Regions from separate parts of the Edaphobacter sp. FHG110511_03 genome, predicted to be linked through region 1. Evidence: riboswitches for the same ligand, from Rfam matches in the RefSeq annotation. Region 1 holds a riboswitch; the other holds the start of a gene.
The links. Region 1 has a riboswitch for cobalamin ahead of AC5S26_RS25790 (TonB-dependent receptor domain-containing protein). Riboswitches for the same ligand answer to the same signal wherever they lie in the genome.
Positions count from the first base shown of each region.

Region 2: another riboswitch for cobalamin. It lies ahead of cobG (precorrin-3B synthase); the one in region 1 lies ahead of AC5S26_RS25790 (TonB-dependent receptor domain-containing protein).

Region 1 covers NZ_JBZYWL010000008.1:91,119-98,902, reverse strand. Annotated here, with positions in the region: gene AC5S26_RS25800 (ArnT family glycosyltransferase) at 1-565, opposite strand, end outside; gene AC5S26_RS25795 (DUF3467 domain-containing protein) at 576-884, opposite strand; cobalamin riboswitch at 1,107-1,296, shown strand; gene AC5S26_RS25790 (TonB-dependent receptor domain-containing protein) at 1,559-3,856, shown strand; gene AC5S26_RS25785 (PepSY domain-containing protein) at 3,871-5,382, shown strand; tRNA gene AC5S26_RS25780 (tRNA-Leu) at 5,582-5,666, opposite strand; gene AC5S26_RS25775 (MgtC/SapB family protein) at 5,788-6,522, opposite strand; gene asnB (asparagine synthase (glutamine-hydrolyzing)) at 6,966-7,784, shown strand, end outside.
Region 2 covers NZ_JBZYWL010000016.1:4,595-12,378, reverse strand. Annotated here, with positions in the region: gene AC5S26_RS28600 (precorrin-8X methylmutase) at 1-359, opposite strand, end outside; gene cobG (precorrin-3B synthase) at 356-1,636, opposite strand; cobalamin riboswitch at 1,772-1,969, opposite strand; gene AC5S26_RS28590 (TonB-dependent receptor domain-containing protein) at 2,145-2,531, shown strand; gene AC5S26_RS28585 (hypothetical protein) at 3,782-3,952, opposite strand; gene AC5S26_RS28580 (hypothetical protein) at 4,293-4,700, opposite strand; partial or broken gene AC5S26_RS28575 (purine-nucleoside phosphorylase) at 4,735-5,894, shown strand; gene AC5S26_RS28570 (alpha/beta fold hydrolase) at 5,961-6,251, opposite strand; gene AC5S26_RS28565 (alkene reductase) at 7,088-7,784, opposite strand, start outside.

The DNA of each region.
Region 1 (7,784 bases):
GTGCGAGCGGAGTAACGATGGCCGTCTCCTTCGAAAGCGCGGCGAAAGAGAAGAGTCCAGAGGCCAGGATCTGATTCTCGGCGCCGGGCTCGAAATAAAGGGCCAGGCCCCACAGGGTGAAGGCGGCAGCGAAGATATCGGCGTGAGCCAGCGTGCTTTGCGCGAACCAGACAGGGTAGAGCGCGGTCAGGGTGACGGTGGCGATTGCGGCGGGGGTGTTGCGAAGGGATTTTGCGAGGTGAAAGACCGCGACCAGCGCCGTAGCCGTAATCATGACGACCAGCGTGCGGGTTCCACTGACGACGAATCCGGAGAGGTGCCACCATGCAGCCAGCAGGATGGAAGGCAGAGGAGGATGCGCGTTGGAGAGCGTGGTCTGGGGGATCAACGAGCCGGTGCGAAAGAAATCCCACGCGGCCGGGATGTAGTAACCGGCTTCGTCCCAGAAGTAAGGCAGGCGAAGCAGCGTAAGGTGACTGAGGTAAACCGCAGCGAAGAAGAGAGGAAAGAGCAGTCCTGTAGGAAGCTCGGCAGGAGCGCGGCGAGAGTCTGGAGAGGATCGCACGCGTGTTTTATTAATGGACGGGACCGCCGACCTGGGGGACCTGTTGATCGAGAGCGATGGCGCCAAAGGTCTGCTCATACTGCGCGAGGTTGTGGCCGAGCACATTGAGCAAAGCTTTGGCCTGTTGCGGGCTCAGGTAAATACCCTGAAAGTTCTTCACGGTAAGCTCGTCAGGAGTGTCCTGGCTCATGGTCCCGAAGACCAACAGGAAGTCCCACACCGACATGCGAACCTGAACGCTGTTGGCATAGCCCTCGCGATAATCCGGGGTGGTGGAGAGATTGAGCTTCGGCTCCGCATTCGGTTTCGGCTGATTCATGAGTCACTTTCTAAAAAAGAGTTGGTGCGAAAGGGGGGACTTGAATCCCCACGGATTACCCCGCCAGATCCGTCTGCTTGGTGCAAAAGGCTTGGCTGCATCGTAACGCTCAATCAGTATAAGCGGGAACAAGCGACCATCGGGCACGAATTAGGCACATCCATTCCGTAATTTCCTCGACCTCCAGGACGGGCTCTGATTGACGCTCATCAGTCGCCATGTTATTTCTTGAAAGTTCTCAGGTGCCCGCAAGGGCTTAATAGGGAAGTCCGGTGAAAGACCGGCGCGGTCCCGCCACTGTGAGCGAGGGAAGCCATTCGTAATACCACTCAGCAATTGCTGGGGAAGGTGAATGGCCAGCAAAGAATCGCAACCTCGAAGCCAGGAAACCTGCCGAGAATGTTGTACGACTTACCTGCGGAGAACAGGAAGAATGCGATTCGTTATCCCCACCCGACGTCTCAATTCGATCGTCTCTGCTCGCAAAGTCTACAGCCATTCCAGCTGGAGGCTATACAGTGAGCATCCCCCGCAACACAATTAATGTTCTCCCCCTGGATTCTTACCGATATGCACTCGATCTTTTCGTCCGAGTCTTCGGCAAGCCAAAACTTCAAAGTAATGGCCATCAAATTGGGACAAGACTGTGCAAAATTGTGGGTCTACGACGTCCCATGGCTATCATTTTCTTAATAGCGCTTGCCGTCCTGCCAGTGTGTGCTCAACAAACCATGCGTGTTTCTGGCACAGTACGCGACAACCAAGGCCTGGGCCTACTGGCGACAGTGCAACTCATAACTTCGGGAGGCACACAGAAGGCCACGACCGAGAACAATGGAAACTTCGCATTCGACAATGTGACGAAGAGGCACTCTGAACTTCTGGTTGAAGCGGATGGCTTCGAAAGCGTAACTCGCCCCATTGATCTAGAGAGGGAGTCTTCTCAGATCGAGATTCGTTTGGCCCCGAAGAGTGTCTCAACTGAAATCTCCGTTACGGCTACCGAGACCAAGGCAACCGCTTCAAACATGGATGTGCCTAACAATGAAATTCCTGCTCAGGTGAGCACGATTCCATCCACGCTACTTCGCGAACAAGGTGTGAACGACCTCGTTACGGCGCTAAGGAATGTCTCTGGTGTAACGGCGCAAAAGATCTATGGAGTTTACGAGTACTACACGGTTCGCGGGTTCAATACGGGCGGCTCAGACGCGGTCGTAGTTCTTTCAGATGGAATGCGGCTCGAAGGTAATCGGCTAAACACTCAGCTGAATAGTGTGCGCAGTGTCGAGGTCTTGAAGGGACCAGCTTCGATTTTGTATGGCTCAGGTGCTCTTGGCGGCGCGATTAATATCATTCACAAAAAGCCACAGGCGATTCCCACTTTTGATTTGGTCTATCGGGGCGGAAGCTACGGTACAAACCAAGTGGCCGGAGGTGCAGCAGGAAGACTCTTCGGCCTAGATCCGCTTTTATATCGTGTAGATGCCAGTTTCGAAAATAGCGGCGGTTGGAGAAACAATGGAGCGAAGCGCATTAATGTATCGCCGACGATGACCTGGCTGATAGGTAACCGAGCGCAGTTTACTGTTTCCGAATTCCTTAATCGCGATCGATTCAAAACCGATGCCGGTGTCCCGGCGCAAGTCCTCAACATTCCTGGCTTCAAACTCAGCACAAGCTTCGACACGCCGCAGGATTTCGAATTAGGCACTGACGCGCTGACACAGACACGCGTCAATGTGAACCTGTCAGAGAGATGGCAGTTCCGGGATAACTTTGCGCTTCGAATATTCGACGACCAGTATTACACCGCAGAATCGCTCTCGTATGACGCTGCGACAAACGATGTCGATCGCCAATTCCTCTACTTCAAGCACCACCGGCGTCCCAAACAGAACATGGCGGATGTTTTGGGTCATTTCCATCTTGCCGGTATGGATCATAACTTTGTGGCCGGATATGAGTATGAGGACTACTACAACTACACCGATGAAAGCGATGCCTCGGATGGCTTCGCACCGCCGATGAATGTGTTTACTCTCCAGGAAACTTATGTGCCGGTCTCATCGTTTCCGATTAGCGAAATCAACTATTTCGAGAACCTGACGAATGCTTTTTATTGGCAAGACCAAATCGCCCTGGCAAAGCACTGGATGATCAACGTGGGTGGGCGTGAGAGCAGTTTCAAGCGAAGTACACATAGTGATCCGTGGGATAACAGTCACATCGTTAGCCGAGGACCTGACGTCAAAATAAACCAAACCGCTTATAACTACCGAGCGGGTATTGTCTTCGCACCCACGGAGAGCCAAGAGCTGTACTTTAGCTCGGGAAGTTCGTTTTCTCCGGTTACCGTAACGCCGGTCAACGGAAAACAACTTCTACCGGAAACGGGCCAGAGCTATGAAGGTGGGTACCGGTGGCGCCCTCTTCAAGGCCGGTTGAGTTTCAGCGCAGCAATTTATCGACTCACGCGACAGAACGTAATCATCCCACTACCCGGTGGCAACTTCAATCAGGCAGGTCAAGAATCGTCAAAAGGCTTGGATTTCGACGCTATCGGGAATCTTGCACATGGGATTCGGTTCAATGTTAATTACGGCTACACTTTGCCACGCTTCGATAACTACAACGACGGCGTGATGGATCTGTCCGGCAATCAGCCAGACTTTACTCAAAAACATGCTGCGAACGTATGGTTGTCGAAGATATGGAAGGACACCTTCACGAGCAGCATCGGGATGCGCTATCAGAGCCGCACCTTTATTGATGACGAGAATGCATTTTTACTCGGCGGATTTACCGTCTTTCAAGGTGCCGTTTCGTATCGCCGCAAATCGTATGAGGTAAGTGCGAATGCGGAGAATCTCTTCAACAGACAACGGTATTTTCCCGGCGGGCTTTATGAAAATCAGGTCTATCCGGGAGCGCCTATCTCTGTCTACGCAAGTGTCCGTTTCCATAAATGATCGTGCGATTTGGGATGACAGTTCGAAAGTGGGTTTTACTCACGCATCGTTGGACAGGCATTGTCTTTTGCCTGCTCTTTCTGATGTGGTTCGTATCTGGCATTGTCATGATGTATGTTCCGTATCCTGAACTGAGGCCCGCCGAGCGTCTCGCGCATATGCGAACGCTTAACGGTCTCTCGTTTGTCATTTCACCTTCCCGTGCAGTCGCCACGATAGCTACAAAGGCCATTCAGGACGTTCGAGTGTCTTCGTTACTTGATCGACCTGTGTATCGATTTCAATCGGGCACGAATCATCGGGTGGTGTTTGCCGACACGGGTGAGGTGTTCCATGGATTCGAGGCGACTCAGGCTCAGCAGGTGGCGGCAGCCTGGCTCCGACAGCCATTAGCGGAAGTTCACCTCGAACAAAAGATGTGGAAGGAAGACCAGTGGACCGTAACAGCCAGATATCGTTCGCTGCGTCCGCTGTGGAAATTTGATGGTAAGGATGGAGAGGTTGTGTATGTTTCGGATGTTTCTGGTGAAGTAGTCCAGCACACCAACCGTCTCTCACGGTGGGGCTCTTACTTTGGGGCGATCCCCCACTGGATCTACTTTACCCGGCTTCGAAAAGACGCCGCCCTGTGGAGTGTTGTTGTCATTTCGTTATCCGGCGCTGGAGTAGCGATTACCCTGCTTGGCATCATCGGCGGAGTTTGGCTGTATTCCCCCTCTAAACGCTATCGCTTTCGTTCCGGACCTTCCGGTGTGCCGTTCAAAGGGCAAAAGCGCTGGCACCTCATTTTTGGTTATGTCTTCGGCCTAGCCACATTGACATGGATCTTCAGTGGTATGTGGTCTATGTCTCCTTTAAAAACGGAACCGGAAACGGTCGAAACCCAGGTGTGGACCTCTGTGCGGCAACCGATTCGCCTGGAAGCTTTTCCGCAATTCGATGAGCATTCCCCGCAATGGGCACTTAGCCGGATATCAGCTTTAGTCCACGCTCACGAGCTGGAACTCGTTAAGATTGGGGAGGATTACACATATTTTGCTTCAGAGACCTCAACGCAGACGGCACTGCTCCGATTGGATGGCAAACTTTCCCGCACCTTGGAGCCCGACTTATTCCGCGACGCGGTGAACCGAGCGGTTGCACCTTATTTAGTGGTGGAAAGCCGCATAGTCACGGGTTATGAGACATATTATGTTGATCGCCATCATGAGAAGCCGCTCCCGGCCCTCTATCTTCGCTTGAATGATCCGGCAAGGTGTTTCTTTTATTTCGATATGAGAAGCGGGGCTCTAGTAGGCAGTTATGGTCCAGCTGCCCGCTGGGATCGCTGGCTCTACAACGGCCTTCACTCACTTGATCTCCCGGCACTGTACAAGGCGAGGCCTCTTTGGGACATACTTGTGATCGGCTTTATGCTGGGTGGCATAGCACTGTCCGTGACCGGGTGTGTTCTTGCGGCAAGGCGCCTCAATCGCAGAATTGTCAGGCCACTTATCCGATCTAAACCAAAGCTGTCAGAACGTTGAACCTTCACGTTCTAGGAAGAATTAACGTGTCGTTGATTCCAAGACAACAAGCGGGCGCAATTGAACGGGCCTTTTCGACAAACGGAGCATTCGAGTGGTCTGTCATTGCCCGCGAGCACGAAGAACCATTGATGAACCGGGTGGGCACATTAATGGGCACAAGAGAAAAGGGCCGATTCTTAGATCGGCCCTAACTTATTGGTGCGAAAGGGGGGACTTGAACCCCCACGGGTTGCCCCGCCAGATCCTAAGTCTGGTGCGTCTGCCAATTTCGCCACTTTCGCAATGGTTGCTAAACGAATTCGGATCTTCATCGCCTAGCCATCGACATATGAATTGTACGGTGTTTCCTGAGTGCGCGATAGGCCTTGAAACTCAGAAGTCTCACGCGAAGGAGTGCGATTGCTATTCGACCTCTGCCCCCGTCTCCATCCATTCGACAGACCGGCTCCAGGGAAAGGATTTCAGTTCCTCGACGATCGCTTTTAGAGCGTTTGGGTCGTGGGTCGGCGATTCCAGGACGGCCTGCACGATCGAGGTGTCCGTCTCGTCCACTTTCTCAGCCCGGATCTTGCTCAACACAAGCAGGCTGGCGGCGACTGCACGAGTGACCTGGTACTCCGCTTCAGTCTGGTGGTCGCTGTCGCAGAGCATCCTCAGCCGGTACAGCGTATGTGTATCCAGAGTCGCAAGAGAACGCTGATCGATGTAGCGGGAGAGCGGACGCAGGACGGAGTTGATCGCGATCAGGAGCACCATGACAAAGACTGCGTCGAACAACTCTCCTGCCCCGGCGCATGCTCCTACCGCGGCCGAACACCACAAGGTGGCGGCGGTATTCAATCCTCGAACATTGCCGCCATCTTTCATGATGGCGCCTGCTCCCAGGAAGCCGACCCCAGAGACGACGTAAGCGACGACCTGGGTCGTTCCGGGAGCGATCGTCAATCCGAGGTCGACGAAGGCCGCTGCTCCAAAGCAGACCAGAGTATTGGTCCTCAGGCCGGCAGCGCGTTGTCGCCATTGGCGTTCGGCGCCGATGCAGGCGCCCAGTACCAACGCAAGCAGCAGGCGAGGGAAGCTCGGTTGGTAGAGGAGAGATACCGAGTCCGTCCACCAGTGAAGCCATGGATTCGTCATAGTTTTTTAGGCGGCGTTTTCAATCGAGATATCTTGATCCTAAGGTGTTGCGCTTCAATGATCGTAGAAACAATACACCAACTAAATCAAGGTGCTCGGAATTCCCGGAAGATTATCCACGTAGTTTCAATACCGCAGGCTCGATCTTCGTTCTCTGATCCCAAGTACTCAAATCCATTTCGTTCTTCGCGATTGACCATGATGCCTCCTGGTCGAAGCTCCAACAGATCGATCCGTGCCGAGATAACTGCGAGAAAACAGACGAAGGACGTTAGGCGAAAGCTGTCTTGCAGCCATCTTCTGGAGCTGAATCTTTAGTAACCCGGGTAGCTTTTCGGTGGTTTCTTTGAAAGTGGAATCGTATAGTCCTGCCTGAAGTTCCCCCCTGGGGCCGAGCTTTTAAGGGAATCTTCATCGACACATGCCGTGTCATGGAGTATCCAATGTGTGGCATTGCAGGCATCTTCATCTCTCACTCCTCGAGTACTACCGATCTCCGGGAAAGTCTTACGGCCATTACTCATAAAATGGTGACCCGTGGGCCTGATGCCATGGGCCAGTGGATTTCGTCCCGGGCGAACGTGGGGCTCGGTCATTGCAGGCTATCGATCATCGACCTGGAAACCCGTTCGGATCAGCCGATGCATTCGACGGATCAGCGCTACACGATCGTGTTCAACGGAGAAATCTACAACTATCGAGAGTTGCGCCGAGAGCTTGAGGGGAAGGGCCATCGATTTGTAACAACAGGTGATACAGAAGTGTTAATGCAGATGTACGTGGAGTATGGGGTGACCATGCTCGAACACCTGCGTGGCATGTACGCCTTCGGCATCTGGGACGAGAAAGCGCAAGAGCTTTTCCTGGCTCGCGATCCGTTCGGGATCAAACCGCTTTATTATGGGCAGGGCAATGGTTGCGTGTATTTTGCGTCCCAGGTGAAAGCGCTGTTAGACGCTCCTGGTATCGATCTACGGGAACAGAGTGCAGCTCACGTGGGATTCTTTGTGTGGGGGTCGGTGCCGGAGCCGCTTACGCTCTATCGCGGTATTCACTGTCTTCCAAGCGGTACGTGGCTGCGCGCAGGTAGTTGTGGTATCTCAGAGCCTAAACCGTTCAGCTCCCCGATTGAAGAGTTCACGCAGTTCCATCAGAGCGAGCTGCCAAAGAGCGAGGCCGAATGCGATTCCCGTCTGCACGATGCCCTGGAGGAGAGCGTGCGAATGCACGAGATCGCCGATGTTCCCGTGGCTATCTTTCTG
Region 2 (7,784 bases), on a different contig from region 1:
AATTCGACAGCGGCGGCACTTCGGGTGGTGTGTAGGTTCTCAGCAAGTTCAGTAGTTCGCGCATCGCTCAACGCGCAGATGACCTCGTTATTCCGTGGGAGCCGGGAACGCGTAATTCCATTCGCCACCATCGTCGCATCGCAAAGCAGTGGCGCACCCGCGAGCAGCGCATTGACGCCCGCCGAGGCGGCATCCGGCGACGCCTGGACATCCTGTGGCAGGTCCGTCATGCCGCACGCATGGATCATGCGGACGACGACGCGAGCGAGATCGGTCTGAAAAGCAGATAGATCGACCTCTCTTCTTATGATGGAAAAAGACTCGTGATAAATGGCCGCGCCATCTTTGACGTAGTTCATCGGGCAGCAACCTCGGACAGCAAATTTTCGTGCAGTGCTACGACTGCATCGAGCGCGAATTCACGTGAACAGTCGGACGCCACACGACGTCCCTTGACATTGAGGGTGTAGCCCAATGGGCCGGCGACAAGTTCGGCGGTCGCGCCGTGCCGACGTGCGCATTGCTTGTCGCATCCGGATAGGTTCACCGTCCATCCAGGAGGCACAGCATGGCCTAAAAGGCGCCGCGCGAGCGAAGCTGCGTCGTCCCGCACATCGGCCAACGACGCATCGCACCCAGTGATTCCGGCGCAAGCTGCAATTCCTTGAAATCCGTCTGCTTGCTCACAGGGCAATCCTATGGCGCGAAGCTGGGCAATGATATTGCCTGCCGCGCTCTTCGGTATAGAACCGAGGACAACACCGCGCCACGGAGCAAGTCGAAGATCACCTGCCCACTCGTTCGACGCGTCGGCGAGATAGCGTGCCTGTTCCGGGTTGAGCCGACCGAGTGGGACGGATGGGATGATGTTCACTCGGCCTCGAGTCGTGGTATAGATGCCCATAAAGGGTTCGTTGACTGTGGTAGCGGGCAGCGAAAGAGGCGACGGCTGCAACATGTGCGAGAGGGCATCCAGGACACGTTCCATCGCTCCGGAGATCGCCATGACCGCTTTCACACGAACGGGCAGGCTGGACTCCTTCGCCAGTACGATGCACATCCTTGTTGTTGCCAACATGCAGTCGACGGCGTCACCTGGCTTCACCACGAAGCGCGAAGAGACTCCACCGAGGGAAAAGCGAAAATAGGGTGTAGCACCAAACGGTTCAGCCGCGAGAGAGACATCGTCGATATCGCGGCTGAACCGTTTGGGGCCGCCGTGAATCGCGAAGCTGAACTTAGGGTGGAGGTTTACAAAGGCTGCGTCGGCCTGCAAACGCTGATCGAACTGACGGATGAGCGGTCGCGGATCAATGAGTTCCCCGGGGTCGATCCCGGCGATGGGACTGGTGATGATATTGCGGACGCGATCATGCTGCTGGGAGGGGAGTAGCCCGGTAGAAGAAATGCTGTCAACGATTTGGCCGAGGTCTTCGGTCCGAATTCCGCGCAACTGAAGGTTTGCCCGCGAGGTGATTTCAATGGTGGCGTCGGCAAAGCCACTGGACAGATCGGCGATTGTCCTGAGTTGATTTGCTTCGATCAACCCCCCAGGCACCCTGATTCGAATGAGCAGACCGTCTTTTGCCTCGACTGAATGAAGGACGCCTGGACAGAAGTGTTCCCCAACTCTCATGGAGCGCCTGCTCTCCGAGCGATAGAGGAGGAGAGCGACATCGATCTGAACAAGTGCACCTCACCAATAGCGGGAAAAGAGGCACAAAGCTCAAAGATCTTTGAGCGATTGCTTCCCGTTTCCACGCGGAGAAGAATCAAGACTAAATCTGAGGTAGGTCTCCTGATTGACAGGTTGAGCGCTTATTCTTAACGCTCCGGAGTCTTCGCCTTCCTCGGTATGATCGAGTGGCTTACGAAGAGTCCGTCTCCTGAACACAGTGGCGGGACCATGCCGGATTCACACCGGCTTCCCTGTTATGCCCTTGCGGGCACCCCAGAATCTATAACTAATCTACCAGACTCGTTTCGTCAGGCTCTACTTCATGCCCGAAAAGCGGAAGCCGCTATTCCGCAAGCTCCAGAATCTGCCTTCCATCGTCGATCCGTATTCGACAAGGGGAAGATATCGCAAATGCAGTACTTGAAGGTCGCTAAAGCGCAAGGTTTTCGGGACGGAGATACGCCCGTTGGAGTTTTTAGTGGTGAAGGCGGGGTATCAGTATGCGGATTCGACGGTGACGAAGTTTCAAGCCGATCCCACGTTAGTGGGGAAGTGGACGGCGCAAGTTCCGAGGAACTCGGGATCTCTAGAGGCTCGAATGGAGCAAGAGAGGTGGGGAGTCTTCGGGGTTTATCTTCGAACGAGCGGGCAGCAGTTTGATGACTCCTCAAACCAGTATCGTCTGGTAGGGTTCGCTCAAGTGGACCTCTATACCGAGCATCGTTTCCTGTCGTGGCTTAGAGTATGGGGCTCCGTCCAGAATGTGGCGAGCGAGAGAGTCGAAGCGGGAAGGACTCCTCTGCTGACTCTTGGGGCACCCAGGATCGTCTCCGGCGGAATTAGACTCCATTAAAAGGGGCATACTCTCCGGTGCCATTCTCTGAGCAGTGCGAGGGCTACAACGTTTCATGCTGCCCATATTTTTATTTTCAAAGCGAGCTTCAGAAAAGATGAACAAAATGGGCGTTCGCGGGATACGGATATGTGGTTAAACTTCACAGCGCTTTCATCTCCTTCACAGGATGATCGTGCCCGGGGTCGATAGCACACGCTCGCGTTTGCGGGCGGTGCGATAAGATTTCAGATACGGCAAGGCTTGGAAGGAGCCGTCGCCCGAATGCACTACTGGTGGGTCAATCAGAACCAGACGCGCCGGCAAGAGTTTCAGGGCGAGTATCTCTGGTCTCCTAAACGCTTCCGGGGCGACAGGCGCAATCCGGTTCTATGAGTCCATGAGGGAGGTAGCACCAGGGGATCTCGTCTTTCCTTCTTTTGACCCCTGAGAACTGATGGATAGATTGCATTGGTGCCTAGTGTTCGCCTGTACAGGATTTATGTAATGGCACGTCGACCCGTCTCTGGCCATTATCTTTTCAACAACTTATAAGACACACAGTCCACGTTTTCATTCGAATTTATTCCACTCGGCACGAAGGAATTTGCCTGTTTGGAAACGCGGACTATCAACTTTTCTTGACCACAAGGTGTTTGACATCCCAGTGGCCGGAAAGACGAATTTAAGGGGACAAAACAAAGGCGCTAAACTGGCTGGCACCGAAGGAGGATATGGCTGACGAAAAAGGTGAGGCTGACGACACAAGTTCACTACCGACAGGATCAAAACCAAATGACAGACCAGATACCGATGTCTCGAAGTGGATTAAGAACTTAGCAGCGCTAGTGACGATTGCCAACGGGACTTTCTTAGAGGCCACGCGCTCAATGCCAAGGTTCCTTTTTGAATACGTCGATATCAGTCAAAGACGCCTATACAAGCGATTGGAAAGACAAAGTCCGCACGCAGCCTGCCTTCCCAAGGTGTCATCGTTCTGGTGAGTAAGAACTCATTGAATTCAAGCGGCCAGAAGGGGGAAATTGACTGTGCGAAAGAAGAGAAGAAGCCTATATATGCCATCTGGGTCTATACCGACGACAGAACGGTTCTTCCGGGTGTATCGACGAGGATATAGACTTGGGACCGCGTCGCCAGTTTTATAGCCGGTCTTTAGCCGTCGAGGTCATACATGCGTAAGGCCCTTGTTATCGGAATCGACTACACGCGCGATTTTGAGGCTTAACCCGTATCACCCGTATACACCACATTTAGGAATTTTGACGGATGTTAGATTCCACCTGCTCAGGAGTTCGTTGCGAGTCCTGATAAACCTTCCCGTCCACCATCGTAAGAGTAGATCCACCATTCCCGCTGGGAAGGATTGCAACGACGAATTGCGGGTTGATCAGCATTTCACCATCTATCGAAATGAATTTCATAAGTTCTCCTATTTCATGAGCCATTTTCTGGACAGTCTAGTGTCTTACTTGCGAGGCGTCGATGGGGCTAGTGTGGGGTTGGGCCCATTCCAGATGAAAGCGTATCTCGTATTCCAATCACGCTGCCTTGCATTCTGTACGGTGTCGCCCTCCGGGCCTCTTTTTGACACGATTCGTTGGAAGAGGGATAGCGAATGGAAACCCATTGAGGAATTTACACGCGCATCGCGTGTTAATAGATTAGGCAAAATTACTCGCAAAGCCTCAGGTGGCCTGTCTGGGGCTTCTTTTTCCGCGTCACCCTTCGTAGATCGCTTCCATCGGGCGCTGGCATGGCCAACTAGAGCTCGCATTCCGCAAGAGATGGATTGAGCCTCGTAGAAAACTCGATAGGCAGATTTTCTTGCCGGGGATAAAGGCTGGATAATTCCGGTCCACCATTGACATTGCGGCTACTATCGATGCGATTTATGGAGCGATTTACTATCGCTTGCTCATCGGCAGCGGGACTCTCGATAAGAAGTACATGGATTCGCTCTTTCATCATGTGATGGAAGGCTTGATAGAACAAGATCGATCCTAAATCTTCAAAAGGCTCAAGTCCTCCTGGCGAGAATGGAATAAAAAAGCCAGTCCGCGTGTTGTAATGTCCAGCCGCAACGACGCCTGTTTTGCAGGGAATATGCGGCCAATAGAAGTGGCTTACACGCGTACTTAACAACAAACGACGATTCTCTGTATTTGCCAAAGCACTTTCACTCATTACATAAGAAGGGCGTTAGATGAACATTGCCATACGCACGAAAGCAACATCGTATTTCAGTCATTGGACCGCCGCAATAAGTACCAAGAAAAGAAAACTAAGTTCGGTCTTCGTTTTTGGCGCTCTCGCAACGTCAGTGTTTGGTGGGTTTGCTCAAGCTTTGGGGCAGACACAATCGTCTCCGTATTCTGTAGGCGGAGGCCGCGAAGTTAAAGTCATGATCGTTACCATGTTCGATCTTGAAGCCAAGACCTGGCTTGACCGCCTGGGGCCATGGGACACGATCAGCGTGCCGGGTCTGGCTCCTGATTATCGTGATGTCCATTGCAATCGCAAAGGAGTTTGCGTGATGACAACGGACATGGGACATGCCAATGCGGCTGCATCCCTTATGGCGTTGTCTTTTTCGAATCAGTTCGATCTGCGTCACACTTATTTTCTGATAGCGGGAATCGCTGGAATTGATCCGATGCAAGGCACGCTCGGCTCGGTGGCCTGGGCCAAATATCTGGTGGAGTTTGGCTCTCAGTGGGAGCTTGACTCCCGCGAAAAGCCAGCAGGGTGGCCAAGCGGTTTTGTTGCTGTTGGCGCGGAGACTCCGGACGCTCTCCCCAACACCGTACTAAATCACACGGAATTGTTCGAGATCAATGCCGATCTTGTGAATGCAGGAGTTTCGTTATCGCAACATGTTGCCCTAGCGGACAGCCCAGAGGCACAAGCCACACGAGCGCAGTATACTTATGCGCCCGCAAACAGGCCGCCCACAGTACTTCAATGTGACACGCTTTCGGGCGATACATGGTGGGCTGGCAATCTGATTGGTGAGCGTGCGCGGACGTGGACAAAGCAACTGACGAGTGGCAAGGGTGCCTATTGCACATCACAGGAAGAAGATAACGCCACGTACGAGGCGTTAACACGCGCCGCTGCCGCAGGGCGGGTGGACCCAAAGCGAATCGCTGTTCTGCGTGCGGGGTCTGATTCGATCGTCAGCACAAGGGCCAGACGGCGTATGAAAGTCTCTTCAGCTTCGAATCTGCGGGAGGTTTTGCGCCGGCACTCGAGAACCTCTATAGAGCAGGAGTTCCTCTGATAACGAACATTGTCGAGCACTGGCCGGATTGGCTTGATGGCGTGCCCGCTCATCCTTCGCAATTAATAGGAAAAGCAAATTAGCCCATGGGTGTGCCGGTAACGCCGTGCGCCCGCAATGATGGTCCACGGCTCGCCACAAATAAATCTTCAGAGATCGTTTAAAAATTTGATCAGCGCTGTGCTCACTTCAGCAGGCCGTTCCTGCTGCGTCCAGTGGCCACAATCCTCGAGACACAGCTTTCCACGCAGATCGATGACACGGCTCGAAAGGTTCGCGATAGTTTGCTCCATGCCCGGAAAACGAACAACAACATCGCGGTCGCCATAAATGTAGAAGGCAGGAACAGTTATTTCTGCGGTGGCAAACGGTGCAAGCAACTCCCAATTCCTATCGATATAGCCGGTTATACGGCCATTTGCCCATAGACACAGATTCACATTTCGGCGTTGCCTCAGCTCTCGAGCCCATGAGAGCATAGCGGGCATGAAATTGATTCGACTTGGATCCATCCTGCAAGCCGTCATCAGTGGTGCACTCTTTATCGGTAATGTTCATGCAGTTTCGGGACTCCAGAATTCGCCGGTCTCAGCCACCGGCTACACAGCGAGACGGATCTCACGATTTCGATTTTCTCATTGGTGATTGTCCTTGTGCGCTATGTCTGGCTCGACATTGCACCTAAGTCATCGCGAATGGAACAATCTTTTTCGTCAGACGGCGGAAAGACATGGGAAGTTAATTGGGTATGCGAGCTCTCACGATGAGTGCCGGCGGGTTTCGCGGCGGAAAGTCGGCAACTTGGACACTTACCGGTTTATCGGACAAGTGGCTCAGGTAGCTGCCGAAAAACGGGCTTTCTGGCAACTTCGACCGGCCCTTCAGCCTCGAACTCTCCGACAACTCGACTTTGGGCACTTCAAAGATTGCTTCCGGTTTGCCCGTCACCTTGGACGATGGGCAGTAGCCGCGATGTCCTCGGCTGTTGCGCTCACGGTGGCCTCCCGCTATGTGGGGCTTGTGAATGTGGTGTATGGTACTCGAGGACTGAGTCAGTAGGTTTAGCGATTGAAGCAGCTTGTGAACGATCTCAGATGTTTCTGAAATGTCTCTGCGTATTGACGACAAACGAGAAGCGGTCACTCGCAGGCCCGGCGACTACCGCATTGCCAATACCACGCGAAGCTCCAGTGCCGAGCGCGGTCCTTCTATGGCTTCTTTGGAGGATGCAGTAATCACGCTCAGTACGGGTGCCTGCTCGACCCGCTGCCACAGTTCAGGCTGCGTCGCTTGCAGCGCTACCGCCTGGATATGCAGGGAAGTCCGTGTAACCCACCCCGCCGCATCGGGTGTAATAAGTGGATCGGTCCGCTTCGGCTAACGGCCAGCCATGCTTGAGACGTTCAGCAAGATCCGGGTTTGCGATATATGGTCTGCCGAAGGCGATCAGGTCGACTAACCCGGTGTGGAGAGCAGCCTGAGCGCTCTCACGGCTAGTGAAGCCGCCGCACCAGATGATTGCGCCAGGAAAGGTCGCACGAACCTTGACAAGCAAAGCGTGATCGATGTGGCATTCTTTGAACTCGCTGCTCTCCATGTTTCCCGCAGGCATCAACTCGTAGACCAGATGCATATATGCGATCCCGCGACGACCCAATTGATCGCAGACGTACAGCAACGTTTCCTCGACGAGAGGGTCTGCCGGCATAGAGTTGAAATGGCCGAATGGAGAAAGGCGAACGCCAACACGTCCCGGGCCCAATTCACGCACCGCCGCTTCAACGACTTCCATCAGGAACCTCGTACGATTTTCTACGCCACATCCGCCGTAGCGATCGGTGCGCGTATTGAGCACCGAGTTCATAAACTGGTCGATCAGATAGCCGTTGCCTGCATGGATTTCGACACCATCAAAGCCTGCTTGCCGCGCGTTGACGAAGGATTGAGAAAAGGTGCCGACCAAAGCCGAAATT